3 regions of the Streptomyces sp. NPDC051582 genome follow, and region 2 is predicted to be linked to each of the others. Evidence: riboswitches for the same ligand, from Rfam matches in the RefSeq annotation. Region 2 holds a riboswitch; each other region holds the start of a gene.

What was found. Region 2 has a riboswitch for cyclic di-AMP ahead of AB0M92_RS25850 (M23 family metallopeptidase). Riboswitches for the same ligand answer to the same signal wherever they lie in the genome.
Positions count from the first base shown of each region.
Region 1: another riboswitch for cyclic di-AMP. It lies ahead of AB0M92_RS11940 (LysM peptidoglycan-binding domain-containing M23 family metallopeptidase); the one in region 2 lies ahead of AB0M92_RS25850 (M23 family metallopeptidase).
Region 3: another riboswitch for cyclic di-AMP. It lies ahead of AB0M92_RS03485 (transglycosylase family protein); the one in region 2 lies ahead of AB0M92_RS25850 (M23 family metallopeptidase).

Region 1 covers NZ_JBFAZJ010000007.1:62,382-67,109, reverse strand. The annotation lists gene AB0M92_RS11950 (MBL fold metallo-hydrolase) at 1-582, opposite strand, end outside; gene AB0M92_RS11945 (SGNH/GDSL hydrolase family protein) at 763-1,548, opposite strand; gene AB0M92_RS11940 (LysM peptidoglycan-binding domain-containing M23 family metallopeptidase) at 1,715-2,698, opposite strand; cyclic di-AMP (ydaO/yuaA leader) riboswitch at 2,703-2,911, opposite strand; gene AB0M92_RS11935 (tyrosine-protein phosphatase) at 3,189-4,007, shown strand; gene AB0M92_RS11930 (aspartate aminotransferase family protein) at 4,035-4,728, opposite strand, start outside.
Region 2 covers NZ_JBFAZJ010000021.1:127,924-132,651, reverse strand. The annotation lists gene AB0M92_RS25855 (GntR family transcriptional regulator) at 1-163, opposite strand, end outside; gene AB0M92_RS25850 (M23 family metallopeptidase) at 327-1,121, opposite strand; cyclic di-AMP (ydaO/yuaA leader) riboswitch at 1,135-1,293, opposite strand; gene AB0M92_RS25845 (pitrilysin family protein) at 1,478-2,845, opposite strand; gene AB0M92_RS25840 (pitrilysin family protein) at 2,866-4,215, opposite strand; gene AB0M92_RS25835 (DNA topoisomerase IV subunit A) at 4,467-4,728, shown strand, end outside.
Region 3 covers NZ_JBFAZJ010000002.1:78,855-83,582, reverse strand. The annotation lists gene AB0M92_RS03495 (cytochrome P450) at 1-217, shown strand, start outside; gene AB0M92_RS03490 (transglycosylase family protein) at 320-1,372, shown strand; cyclic di-AMP (ydaO/yuaA leader) riboswitch at 1,655-1,825, shown strand; gene AB0M92_RS03485 (transglycosylase family protein) at 1,828-2,523, shown strand; gene eno (phosphopyruvate hydratase) at 2,789-4,075, shown strand; gene AB0M92_RS03475 (septum formation initiator family protein) at 4,202-4,690, shown strand.

The sequences.
Region 1 (4,728 bases), on a different contig from region 2:
CGGCGAGATCCCCCAGCGCTCCAGGTGGGCGCCGACGCCGAGCGGGACGGCGAAGATGGTGTCCGTCCCGGCCAGCTCCTTGATGGTCGGCAGGTCGAGGTGGTCGTAGTGGTCGTGCGAGATCACCACGGCGTCGACCGGCCCCAGCGAGGCGAGCGGCACGGGGACGGGGTGCAGCCGCTTGGGCCCGGCGAAGGGGAACGGCGAGCACCGCTCACCCCATACGGGGTCGAAGAGCACCCGCCGCCCGTCGATCTCCGCGAGCACGCCCGAGTGCCCCATCCAGGTCAGGCGCAACCCGCTCACCGGCGGTTTCGCCAGCTCGGCGAGGGTCGTCGGGTACACCGGGATCGGCGCGCCGGGGTTGCGCCGGGTCCGCTGCTCCTTGTGGAAGTAGATCTTGGCGAACTCCATCATGGAGCCGGAGGGCCTGGTCCGGGCCCCGACCGGGTTCTGGAAGACGCCGTCGGCGAAGTTCGGCGAGCGCCGGATCCGCTCCAGGCGGGCGCCGGACGGATCCGCGCCGAAGGCTTCGGGCCGCAGGGCGCGCAGCCGAGGACGCAGGGGACGGGAGCCGGTCAAAGCGCCTCCTGGGAGGGTGGGGCGGATGGTCGTGAGGCCGTACGAATACCGGTCTACCACCATGCCAACGCGTACCGGCCCCGAAGGATTCCGCCGCGCGCCCCCGTTCTCACGCGCTCCCCCGGCCTCCCGCGTCCCCCTCCCCCCTCCCGTTCGCCCCTCGCGTCCCCTCCGCCGCCCCTACAGCGGCAGCAGGTCCGGGCGCTTCGCCTCCACGTGGTCCCCGGAGGACTCCCCGCGCAGCCGTCGCCCGATCCACGGCACCAGGTACTCCCGCGCCCACTGGATGTTGTCCCGGGTCACGTCCACCGAGCCGCGCGGCTCCTGCGGCGGCCACGGCTGGTCGGGGTCGGTCGGCACCTCCAGTCCCAGGACCTGGGCCGCGCGCAGCGCGACCCGGGTGTGTCCCTCGGGCGACAGGTGCAGCCGGTCGTCGTCCCAAGCCCGCCGGTCCTGTACGGACTTCAGCGACCAGAGGTCGAGCACCGGGCAGTCGTAGCGGTCGGCGATGGCGCGCACGTGCGCGTTGTACGTCGCGATCTTGCCCCGCAGGTGCTTGAGGACCGGTACGCCGCGGGTGTCGAAGCCCGTGGTGATCATGATCTGGCCGACGGCCCCGGAGAGGTCGGCGACCGCCGCCTCGAACCGCTCCGCCGCGTCGTCCGGGTCGCTGCCGGGCCGGATGATGTCGTTGCCGCCCGCGCAGAAGCTCACCAGGTCCGGTGCGAGCTCCTTGGCCCGGGGGACCTGTTCGGCCACGACCTGGTCGAGGAGGCGCCCCCGCACGGCCAGGTTCGCGTACCGGAATTCGTTTTCCTCGCGCTGATCGGCCAGGAGTACGGCCAGCCGGTCCGCCCAGCCGAGAAAGGTCCCCCCGGGTCCCGGGTCCCCCACACCCTCGGTGAAGCTGTCCCCGATCGCCGCGTACGAGCCGATGGTCTTGAGTGTCGTCTTCGTCGCTGCCACGAGAACACATCTTTCACCCCGGCGCGTGACCTACGCCACCGTAGGCAGGGGTTGACGGACCGTGATCTATACCACCTGTTCGGTACGGAATAACAGCGCGTGAGGCCGGGACCCCCCTCGGGTCCCGGCCTCACGCGTCCGGCTGCCTCTCCGACGGCGGGAGCCGTCAGATGCTCACGCCCTTCGAGCGGAGGTAGGCCAGCGGGTCGATGTCCGAGCCGTAGGACGGCCCGGTGCGGATCTCGAAGTGCAGGTGCGGGCCGGTGGAGTTGCCCGTGGAGCCGGACAGGCCGATGGTCTGGCCGCCGGCGACGCTCTGGCCGACCGAGACGGAGAGCTGGGACAGGTGGCCGTACTGCGAGTACTTGCCGTCCGCGTGCCGGATGACGACCTCGTTGCCGTACGCACCGCCCCAGCCCGCGGAGACCACGGTGCCCGCGCCGACGGCTCGGACCGTGGTGCCGGAGCTCGCGACGAAGTCGACACCGGTGTGGTAGCCGCTGGACCACATGGCGCCGGGGGTCTTGTACTGGGTGGAGATGCCGCCACCGCCGACGGGTGCGACGAAGCCGGCGGCGCTGACCGCGGCGCCGGCCGACGTGGCGGGGGCGCTCTTCCCGGCGGCCTCGGCGGTCCCGGCGGCGGGGGCCTTTGCCACGGGGGCCTTCTCTTGCGCCGCGGAGTGCGAGGACTTCTTCGCCGGGGCCGGCGCCGGCTTCTCCGCCGGAGCCGGAGCCCGCTCGGCCGCGGCCGGAGCGCCGCCCTTGGCCGCGAGGGTCAGCTTCAGCCCGGGGTGGATCAGCGAGGGGTCGCTGCCGACGGCCTCGCGGTTGTCGGCGTACAGCTGCTGCCAGCCGCCCGAGAGGTGGCGGTCCTGGGCGATCTTGGAGAGGTAGTCCCCCGGCACGACGGTGTAGACGGCCGAAGCGGCGGGCGAACCCTGCTCGACGGCGGCGGGCGCGGCGACGAGGGCCGCCGGAAGCCGCGGGGCCTGCACGGGGGCCGCGGCGGGCGCCCCGGCCGGGGCGGCCTGGGCGCCGGCGGCGCCCAGCAGCGGCAGCGCGAGGGCCGCACCGCCGGTGCCCGCGACGGCGAAGCCGCGCGCCATGGAACGGGACTTGGGACGTCGGTGCTTACCCTTTGCAGGCATGGCGAATTCCTCTCCGTCGCCTGCGAGGTGAGCTGTCGGGTTCGGACTGGAGATGTCCGGCCGCCCATGAACCGAACATGAACGGCTTCACCCCGAGCTGTTCGGATGCGAAAGATCCGAAACAGCGGCCTACCTGGTTCCCCCGCTCCTGCCGCGCGCGTGAATAGTCGGGTGCGGTTTCCGGACGGCGGCAGGATTCGGCGGTCCATCCGGATCGATCGCGAAGGTAATCGAGCCCCGCCGCACGGAACAAGCCGCGATTTTCTGACGGATTCACAGAACGGGGAATCCGAAGGAATTCCGGTCACCCTCCGTCCATTCCCCCGCGCCAACAACCGCCCCGGCCGGGCCATTCGCCTTTGACGATCAGGCACTCACGGTCACCGTATGATCTGGCTCACGGAGCTGCACCCGATCTCGCCTCCGGTTATGGCAAGTTGGTCCCAAATAGCGTAATTCGGACAGACCACGACGACGCGGAGGAGTTCCCGTGACCCAGCAGATACCCCGGCCCGCGCTGACGGAGCCCGTACCGGAGCCCGAACTCGCGGGAGTGCGCAACTTCCGTGACGTGGGCGGCTTGCCGACGACCGACGGTCGGAGGGTCAAGCCGGGAAAACTGTTCCGTAGCGGACATCTGGCACATGCCACCGAAACCGATGCAGAATTCCTCGCATCGCTCGGTCTGCACACCATCTTCGACTTCCGCAACAATGCCGACCACGCCCTGGAAGGGCTCGACGTGGAGCTCCCCGGCGTACGGAACCTCAACATCCCGCTGTCGGATCCGGCCGACGGCAAGGAGTTCTGGAAGATGGTCCGCGACGGCGGCCTCGAACAGCTCCGCGGGCTCCTCGGCGAGGGCAGGGCCGCCGACCGGATGACCAACTCCTACCGCGCGATGATCGAGAACCGCACCCCCGAGCACAGCCGGGTCGTGCACGCCCTCGCCGAGGACAGCGTCCCCGCGCTCATGCACTGCGCCGCCGGCAAGGACCGGGCCGGCCTGTCGATCGCCGTCACCCTGCTCGCGCTCGGCGTCGAGCGCACGGCGATCCTGGCGGACTACCTGGAGTCCAACGCCCCGCACCGCCGCTACCGGGTGCGCCGCGGCAGCGAGGCGCCCGAGGCCCGCTCCCCCGAGGTGATGGAGCTGCTCGCGCCGCTGTTCGACGCCCGCGCGGAGTACCTGACGGCCGCCTTCGACGCCATCGACACGCACTGGGGCGGGGTCGACCGGTACCTCGCCGAAGGGCTCGGACTCGCCCCCGAGACCCTCGGCCGGCTGCGGGACCGGCTGCTCGACTGAGAGCCGGCCCCGCCGTGGAGCGGGCCGTCAGCCGCCGCCGACGGCCTGCTTCACCAGCGTCCTGCCGAAGTCCCACATCAGGCCGCCCCCGCCGTGCGCCTCGTCCATGACCTCCCGGAAGGCCCCGACGAACCGGTCGACGTCCCGCTCGTCCACGATCAGCGGCGGGATGAGCTTGATCACTTCCAGGTGGTCGCCCGACACCTGGGTCAGGATCCGGTGCTTCTGCAGCAGCGGCACCACGACCATCTGCGCGAACAACCCCTTGCGGGCCGCCTGGAGCATGGTCCACCGGCTCCGCAGCCCGAGCGAGGACGGCCGCCCGAACTCGATGCCGATCATCAGGCCGCGCCCCCGTACCTCGTGGAGCAGCTCGTACTCGTCCACGAGCGCGGCGAGCCGCCCGCGCAGCAGGTCGCCCATCGCCCGCGCGTTCGCCACCACCGACTCGTCCTCCATCACGGAGATCACCGCCAGCCCGGCCGCCATGGCCTGCGCGTTGGAGCCGAAGCTGGCGGAGTGCACGAGCACCCGGTCCATGGACGAGTAGACCTTCTTGAAGATCCAGTCCTTGCCCAGGGTCGCACCCACCGGCACGTAGCCGCCCGACAGGGCCTTGGCCACGCACACCAGGTCCGGCTCCACGCCCGGCTCGTGCTGGTACGCGTAGAAATCGCCGGTCCGGCCCAGCCCCGTCTGCACCTCGTCCGCGATCAGCAGC
Region 2 (4,728 bases):
AGCCCTCGGACTCCAGGGTCCGCAGCGCCTCGCGGACCGGGACGCGGGAGACCCCGTACCGGCGGGCCAGCAGCTCCTCGGTGAGCCGGGCGCCCGGTTCGAAGACGCCGGTGACGATGTCTTCGCGGATTGCCGTGCATACCGCGTGCGCAGGAATTCGCAAGTCCGGACCTCCGCCTATTTCCGACTGCCGACCGCCTTACGGGGACTCTATTGCACCGGGCGATAAATTCCGAGCGCGGGCGAAAATAGCAGACGTTTACGGCCAACACGAAGGCCCCGGCTCGGGGAGCCGGGGCCTTCGGTGAAGTGCGGGGTGCCGCTGATCAGACGTCGACGCCGTGGCTGCGCAGGTACGCGACCGGGTCGATGTCCGAGCCGTACTGGGCGCCGGTACGGGCCTCGAAGTGCAGGTGCGGGCCGCTGGAGTTGCCGGTGGAGCCCGACAGGCCGATCTGCTGGCCGGCGGTGACCTGGTCGCCGACGGAGACGCTCAGCGAGGACATGTGGCCGTACTGCGTGTACGTGCCGTCGGCGTGCTTGATGACGACGTTGTTGCCGTACGCGCCGCCCCAGCCGGCCTCGACCACGGTGCCGGTGCCGACCGCGTGCACGGTGGTGCCGGAGGCCGCGTGGAAGTCGATGCCGGTGTGGCTGCCGGAGGACCACATGCCGCCGCCCGCGTGCCACTGGGTGCTGACGTAGGACCCGTCGACGGGGGCGACGAAGGTGTTGAGGCGCTTGCGCTCCTCCTCGCGGGCGGCGCGCTCGGCGGCCTCGCGCTCGGCCTTCGCCTTCTCCTCGGCCTTCTGCTTGGCCTCGGCGGCGCGGGCCTTGGCGTCGGCCTCCGCCTTCGCCTTGAGGGCCGCGGCCTCGGCCGCGTGCTCCTGGGCGTCGGCCTGGGCCTCGATCTGGCCCTGGAGGTCCTCGGCGGTCACGACGGCGTTCAGGCCGGTGTCCTCCATGGAGGGGGCCTTGTCCGACGCGGCGAACGCCGGGCCTGCGAGGGAGCCGACGACACCGGTGGTGGCGAGGGCGGCTATGCCGGCGTAACCGGCGGTCTTGCGGCTCAGACGACTGGAACCACGGTGCTTACCGGCGGCACGACTGCCAAACGCCATGAAGGGGTTGATCCTTTCCTTCCTTCTCGCCTACCGGGTTAGCTGACGGGTTCGGAGCAGGAAGGTCTCCTACGGGCCCCCTCTGGCGAGGCGGTCCGATTCACCCCAGGGACACATGTGGGTCCCCGGCTCCCCAGGCTCGCGCCTGACGGGGACTCGGCGATCGCTGCCCGGTGCCGCGGGTGCGGCGGGTACAACTGACGGACAGCACGGCCGACGCTAGGCGGATCATCAGTCAATCGCCAAACACCCACGCGTTTTTGTTGCATACGCCACACCCCATACGAGCAACCTCTCCGCGAAACAGACAAAAGGGGCCCCGGCGGACAAGCCGCCGGAGCCCCTTGGAATGTCCGTCAGTTGGTGACGACGGTGACCTCGCCGATGCCCAGCGCCCGCACCGGCTCCTCGATCTGCGCGGCGTCGCCCACCAGGACCGTGACCAGGCGGTCCACCGGGAACGCGGCCAGGACGGCCGACGTCGCCTCCACCGTGCCGGTTTGGGCCAGCTGCGCGTACAACTGCGACTGGTAGTCGTCCGGGAGCTCCTGCTCGACCTGGTCGGCGAGCGTGCCGGCGACGGCCGCGGCCGTCTCGAACTTCAGCGGGGCCACGCCCACCAAGTTCTGCACCGCCACGTCCCGTTCGGCGTCGGTCAGGCCGCCCTCCGCGAGGGTGCGGAGCACCTTCCAGAGGTCGTCGAGCGCCGGGCCGGTGTTGGGGGTGTCCACCGAGCCGCTGATGGCGAGCATCGAGGCGCCCTTGCCGTCGGCCGTGGAGCGCAGCACCTGGCCGAAGGCGCGCACGCCGTACGTGTAGCCCTTCTCCTCGCGCAGCACCTTGTCCAGGCGCGAGGTGAGGGTGCCGCCCAGGCAGTACGTGCCGAGCACCTGCGCCGCCCAGACCCGCTCGTGACGGTCCGGCCCGATGCGGCCGATGAGCAGCTGCGTCTGGACCGCGCCGGGCCGGTCCACGATGACCACGCGGCCGGTGTCGTCGGCGGTGACCGCGGGGACCGGGAGCGGCTCGGCGGAATTGCCGGTCCAGGCGCCCAGGGTGTCCCCCAGGACGGCGTCCAGGTCGATGCCGGTCAGGTCGCCGACGACCACCGCGGTGGCGGTGGCGGGACGTACGTGGGCCTCGTAGAAGGCGCGTACGGCCGCGGAGTCGATCCGGGCGACCGTCTCCTCGGTGCCCTGGCGCGGCCGGGACATCCGCAGGGTCGGCGGGAAGAGCTGCCGGGAGAGCTCCTTGGCGGCCCGGCGCTGCGGGCTGGCCAGCTCGTGCGGGATCTCGTCGAGCCGGTTGCGCACCAGCCGGTCGACCTCGCTGTCGGCGAAGGCCGGCGCGCGCAGCGCCTCGGCGAGCAGGCCGAGCGCCTTGTTCAGACGGGAGGCCGGGACCTCCAGGGAGACCCGCAGGCCCGGGTGGTCGGCGTGCGCGTCGAGCGTGGCGCCGCAGCGCTCCAGCTCGGCCGCGAACTCCTCGGCGGAGCGCTTGTCCGTGCCCTCGGACAGCGCACGGGCCATGATGGTCGCCACGCCGTCCAGGCCTTGCGGCTCGGCGTCCAGCGGTGCGGCGAGGTTGACCTCGACGGCGACGACCTGCTGGCCGGGCCGGTGGCAGCGCAGCACGGTCAGGCCGTTGGGCAGCGAGCCCCGCTCGGGGGCCGGGAAGGCCCACGGCCGGGCCTGGCCGGCCTGCGGCTGCGGGTGGAAGGTCATCGTGACGGCTGCGGTGTCGCTCACTGCTCCGCCCCTTCGTTCTCGTCGCTCTCACCGTTCTCGCCGGCTTCTGCCGGGAGCGGCTCGTACACCAGCACCGCGCGGTTGTCGGGGCGCAGTCGGGCCGCGGCCACGGCCTGCACCTCCTCGGCGGTGATGTCGAGGACGCGGCCCACCGCGGTCAGCGCCAGCTGCGGGTCGCCGAACAGCACCGCGAAGCGGCACAGTTCGTCGGCGCGCCCGGCCACCGTGCTCAGCCGGTCCAGCCATTCCCGCTCCAGCTGCGCCTGGGCGCGCTCCATCTCCTCGGCCGTGGGGCCCTCGGCGGCGAACCGCGCGAGCTCCTCGTCCACGGCCGCCTCGATGGCGGGCACCTCGACGCCGCTGGAGGTCTTCACGTCCAGCCAGCCCAGCGAGGGCGCGCCGGCGAGCCGCAACATGCCGAAGCCGGCCGCGACCGCCGTCTGGTCGCGGCGCACGAGGCGGTTGTGGAGCCGGGAGGACTCGCCGCCGCCCAGCACGGTCAGCGCCACGTCGGCGGCGTCGCACTCGCGGCTGCCGTCGTGCGGGAGCCGGTAGGCGGCCATCAGCGCGCGGGCAGGGACCTCCTCGACGATCTCCTCGCGGAGCTCGCGGCCCATGATCTCGGGCAGCGTGCCGTCGCGCGGCGGCTGCTTGCCGTCGTGCCCGGGGATGGTGGCGAAGTACTTCTCGACCCAGGCGAGCGTCTGCTCGGGGTCGATGTCGCCGACGACCGACAGCACCGCGTTGTTGGGCGCGTAGTACGTGCGGAAGAAGGCGCGGGCGTCCTCCAGGGAGGCCGCGTCCAGGTCGGCCATGGAGCCGATCGGCGTGTGGTGGTACGGGTGGCCCTCGGGGTAGGCGAGGGCGGTCAGCTTCTCGAAGGCCGTGCCGTACGGGACGTTGTCGTACCGCTGGCGGCGCTCGTTCTTCACGACGTCGCGCTGGTTCTCCATGGACTCGTCGTCCAGGGCGGCCAGCAGCGAGCCCATCCGGTCGGCTTCCAGCCAGAGCGCGAGCTCCAGCTGGTGGGTCGGCATGGTCTCGAAGTAGTTGGTGCGCTCGAAGCTGGTGGTGCCGTTGAGCGAACCGCCGGCCCCCTGGACCAGCTCGAAGTGCCCGTTGCCGGGTACGCTCGCCGAGCCCTGGAACATCAGGTGCTCGAAGAGGTGAGCCAGGCCGGTCCGTCCCTTGACTTCGTGGCGCGAGCCGACGTCGTACCAGAGGCAGACCGCGGCGACCGGGGTCAGGTGATCCTCGGAGAGCACCACGCGCAGGCCGTTGGCCAGCCGGTGCTCGGTCGCTGTCAGGCCGCCGGAGCCGGCCTGGGCTGTGGCCGTGTGACCCATGGGCATGTGGTCCCTTCGATCGCGATGCAGAGTTTTCCGTCAGACCTGCCACTGTATGCAAGCGCGTCGGGCACCGGAGAAGTTCCCGCCTGACACTCACCCACGCCTCCGTCCGGGGGTGACCCCAGGGTCGGAGTCGGCGTTGTCGGTGCCTCGGGCCACAATGGTCCGCGACAACCCCGTCCACGCCGATCAGACCAGCCGCCAGACCCCCAGCACACTTTCTTTCTTGGTTAAGGAGCCGCGCAGCGATGGCCCGCCGCAGCACGAAGACCCCGCCGCCGGAGGATTTCGAGGAGAAGATCCTCGACATCGACGTCGTCGACGAAATGCAGGGCTCCTTCCTCGAGTACGCGTACTCGGTGATCTACTCCCGCGCCCTGCCCGACGCCCGGGACGGCATGAAGCCGGTGCACCGGCGCATCGTCTACCAGATGAACGAGATGGGCCTGCGCCCCGACCGCGGCTACGTGAAGTGCGCCCGCGTCGTCGGCGAGGTCATGGGCAAGCTGC
Region 3 (4,728 bases), on a different contig from region 2:
CACCGACAACCAGCACCTCGGGTACGGGCACGGAATCCACTACTGCCTGGGTGCTCCGCTCGCACGACTTGAAGGACAGACGGCGCTTGCGACTTTGCTGACGCGTCTGCCGGATCTGGAACTCGCTGTTCCGCCCAACGAGCTTCGCTGGCGCGGGGGTCTGATCATGCGTGGCCTGCGCACTCTTCCCGTGAAGTTCACAGCCCGAAACCCCTGAACTCTCTTTGACCGTAAGTCAGCCCCCGTCAAGAGTTGTTACTCGCATGCTAAGGCGGCTAGGTTCTGCCGTTACCCAGCCGTTATGCGAAAGGTGCAGCTCATGCGTTCCGGGAACGGCCGCCACAGACGCCCCCGCCAGGTACCCGCGATAGTCGTCACCGCCGGAGTCACCGGTTCCGCGTTGGCCCTGCCCCTGCTCGCCGCCACCGGCGCGAGCGCGGCCGAGGCCTCCACGTGGGACACGGTGGCCGAGTGCGAGAGCGGCGGCTCCTGGAGCGCCAACTCCGGCAGCGGGTCCTACGGCGGACTCTCGTTCACGCAGGAGCAGTGGAGCGCTTCGGGCGGCCTGGAATTCGCCGAGCGCCCCGACCTCGCGAGCCGCTCGCAGCAGATAGCCGTCGCCGAGCGCGTACTGGGCGCCCAGGGCCCCGAGGCCTTCGGGCACTGCTCGGAGACGGCCGGACTGACCCGGCAGGGCCCCGCGGCCGCCGTGGACCCGGGCCTGCCCGGCACGCTCGGCCCGGTCACCCCGAGCCCCTCGCGCCCCGACGACTCGGTCCCGGCCGGCGGTTCCGGTGCGAAGCCGCAGGACTTCGGCGCCCCGACCCCGACTGCGACCCCGGTCTTCACCCTTCCGCCGGCGCCGCTCGCGCCGAACAGCGGACTGCCCGTCATGCCCGACCCGGACCTGCCGTCCACTTCGCCGAGCGCCCCGGTGCTCCCGGGCGACCCGACGACGTCCCCGGGCACCCCGACGGCGCCCACCGACCCGACGGCCCCCTCGACGGGCACCCCGACCACGCCGGGCAGCCCGGATCCGACCGCTCCGGTCACCCCGGCCGACCCGAGCGCCCCCGCCTCCCCCTCGGCCCCGGGCACCCCGGGCGTCCCGGGTGCCACGACCGACCCGGCCGGCATCCCGGACCCCTCCGGTAGCGGCAAGCACCGTGGTACGCCCGCGCTTGAGGTGCCCGCCACGCCTGACGCGGCGTCGGATCCCTCGTACACGGTTCAGGCGGGCGACAGTCTGGCAACCATCGCTTCTGCCAAGGGGGTCAAGGGCGGCTGGAACGCGCTCTACCAGGCCAACGAGCTGGTCATCGGCGATGACGCCAATCTGATCAAGCCCGGTCAGAATCTGGATCTAAGTTAGAAATAGCGGCACTTCGGACACCCGGAAAAGGCTGAATGTCCGTTATCTGCAAGTGAGACATGTGTCTCTTCCGGTCAACTGGCGTGTCCCGCCTGGAGCCTTCCGCAAACCCCGCCCTCACCTGCGCAAACGCCCGCAAGGAGGGCGCAAGTAGGGCCCGTTTCTCCCCGGTGTTCCTCGTTGAACATCGGGGAGAGACCTGTCTACCTTCTGAGTCGCCCGCCACCGCGGGCTCCTTCGACCGCATCGCCGAATCCTGCCGGCGGACGGGGGGAACAGTCGTCGCGTCAAGCGCCGAAGGCAGGAGCGGGGGAACCAAGGTAGGCGCCGGGACCGGCCGTTGAGAGACGGCGAGGGAACGGCTAGGGGTTAAGTCGTGCGCCACACCGCACGGCCGGGCACTCATCAGCCCGAACCCGACAGCTCACCTCGTAGGCGTCGGTGAGGAGAACTCCATGCTGATTTCCGGCAAGGGAAAGCACCGTCGCGCCGGCAAGGCCGCCCGCATCGTCACGCTCGCCGGTGTCGCCGGTGTCGCCGTCGCCGCCCCCCTGATGGCGGCCGGCTCGGCCTCCGCCGCCACGGCCTCCCAGTGGGACGCCGTCGCGAGCTGCGAGTCCGGCGGCAACTGGTCCATCAACACGGGCAACGGCTACTACGGCGGCCTGCAGTTCTCGTCCTCCACGTGGGCCGCGTACGGCGGCAAGTCGTACGCCTCGCAGGCCAACCAGGCCTCCAAGTCGCAGCAGATAGCCATCGCCGAGAAGGTCCTCAAGGGCCAGGGCAAGGGCGCCTGGCCGGTCTGCGGCAAGGGCCTCTCCAGCTCCGCTTACAACGGTGGTGGCGCGACCGACACCCCGAAGAAGACGGAAACGAAGACCGAGACCAAGAAGACCCAGCCGAAGAAGACCGAGCCGAAGAAGGAGACCACGCGCGAGAGCTCCGCGCCGGTCACCCGCTCCGAGCGTGCCGAGGCCCCGGTCGTGAAGACCGGCAACGGCTCGTACGAGGTCAAGCCGGGCGACACCCTGGGCACCATCGCCGAGGCCAACGGCGTCAAGGGCGGCTGGGAGAAGCTCTTCGAGCTCAACAAGGACATCGTCTCGGACGCCGACCTCATCTTCCCGGGTCAGATGCTCAAGCTCAGCTGAATCCCGCAGTGACGACCGCGGCCGCCCGTGCGGCGCCGCGGCAGCCCGACCGCCCGGCGCGTCTTCCCCTCACGCGCCGGGCGGCGGCGTTCGCGCCCGCGGTCCAGGGTCCTATGTACCGGAAGGCGGGTATTCGGGCCCTTTTTCGTCCCAGGGGGCGGGCGGTCGGCCGGCCGAGTGCCCGGAGGCGGTTAGGCTCTAGTCGGCGGGGCCATCCCACGGCCCGACATGCCACCGCACACCCAGCGTCACATCCCAGAAGGAGATGCTCGTGCCGTCCATCGACGTCGTCGTAGCCCGGGAAATCCTGGACTCCCGAGGCAACCCCACGGTCGAGGTCGAGGTGGGCCTCGACGATGGCAGCACCGGCCGTGCTGCAGTTCCGTCCGGCGCCTCCACCGGTGCCTTCGAGGCCATTGAGCTCCGTGACGGTGACCCCAACCGTTACATGGGCAAGGGTGTCGAGAAGGCCGTCCTCGCGGTCATCGAGCAGATCGGCCCGGAGCTCGTCGGCTACGACGCCACCGAGCAGCGCCTGATCGACCAGGCCATGTTCGACCTGGACGCCACCGACAACAAGGGCTCGCTCGGCGCCAACGCCATCCTCGGCGTCTCCCTCGCCGTCGCGCACGCCGCGTCCGAGGCCTCGGACCTCCCGCTGTTCCGCTACCTCGGCGGCCCGAACGCGCACCTGCTGCCCGTTCCGATGATGAACATCCTCAACGGCGGTTCGCACGCCGACTCCAACGTGGACATCCAGGAGTTCATGATCGCGCCCATCGGCGCGGAGTCCTTCTCCGAGGCGCTGCGCTGGGGTGCCGAGGTCTACCACACCCTCAAGAAGGTCCTGCACACCAAGGGCCTCTCCACCGGCCTGGGCGACGAGGGCGGCTTCGCCCCGAACCTGGAGTCCAACCGCGCCGCGCTCGACCTCATCGTCGAGGCCATCAAGCAGGCCGGCTACGTCCCGGGCAAGGACATCGCGCTCGCGCTCGACGTCGCCGCGTCCGAGTTCTACAAGGACGGCAAGTACGAGTTCGAGGGCCAGTCCCGCTCGGCCGCCGAGATGACCGAGTACTACGAGGAGCTCGTCTCCGCGTACCCGATGGTCTCCATCGAGGACCCGCTGTACGAGGACGACTGGGCCGGCTGGAAGACCCTCACCGACAAGCTGGGCACCAAGGTCCAGATCGTCGGCGACGACCTCTTCGTCACCAACCCGGAGCGCCTGGCCCGCGGCATCGAGGAGGGCTCCGCGAACGCCCTGCTCGTGAAGGTGAACCAGATCGGTTCGCTGACCGAGACCCTCGACGCCGTCGAGATGGCCCAGCGCAACGGCTTCAAGTGCATGATGTCGCACCGCTCCGGCGAGACCGAGGACGTCACCATCGCGGACCTCGCCGTCGCCGTGAACTGCGGCCAGATCAAGACCGGCGCCCCGGCCCGCTCGGACCGCGTCGCCAAGTACAACCAGCTGCTGCGCATCGAGGAGATCCTCGACGACGCCGCCGTGTACGCCGGCCGCAGCGCCTTCCCGCGCTTCAAGGGCTAATCACGGCAGCCCTCCGGGGCTGGCCTCCGTACGTCCCCGCACTCGGTCCCGTACCGTGTGCGGGGACGTATTGCGTAGCGCGTACCGCGCGCCCAGGGACAGAGGGACACAGGGGAGGCGGGATCAATGGCCGGGAACCGGGATCGGTTCTCCACCTTCTCCACCGCGACCAGGCTCAAGCAGCTCGGTGAGCGGACCGCCGCCCACGTCTACCGCTCGCAGACGCGCCGTCAGGTCCGCCGCAGCCGGCTCACCGGCCGCGCCGCGCTCCTGGTGCTCGTCCTCTGTACGCTGGTCGTCGCCCTCGCGTATCCGATGCGTCAGTACGTCTCCCAGCGCTCGGAGATCGCGGAGCAGCGGCGGGCCGCCGAGGCCGCGAGCCGGCGTCTCGAACGCCTCCGCGACGAGAAGGCCCGCTGGCAGGACAACGCGTACGCGGAGCAGCAGGCGCGCAAGCACCTGCACTTCGTCCGCCCGGGCGAGATCAGCTACATCATGACCGACCCCGGGGCCGGGGCCGCCGAGCGGCACCGCACCGGAGCGGCCGGTTCCGACCGGCCCTGGTACTCGAACGTCTGGGACGGGGTCGACAAGGCCGACCGCCCCGGCGAGTGACCGGTACCGCACCCCACGCGTACCACCCGCACCACCCA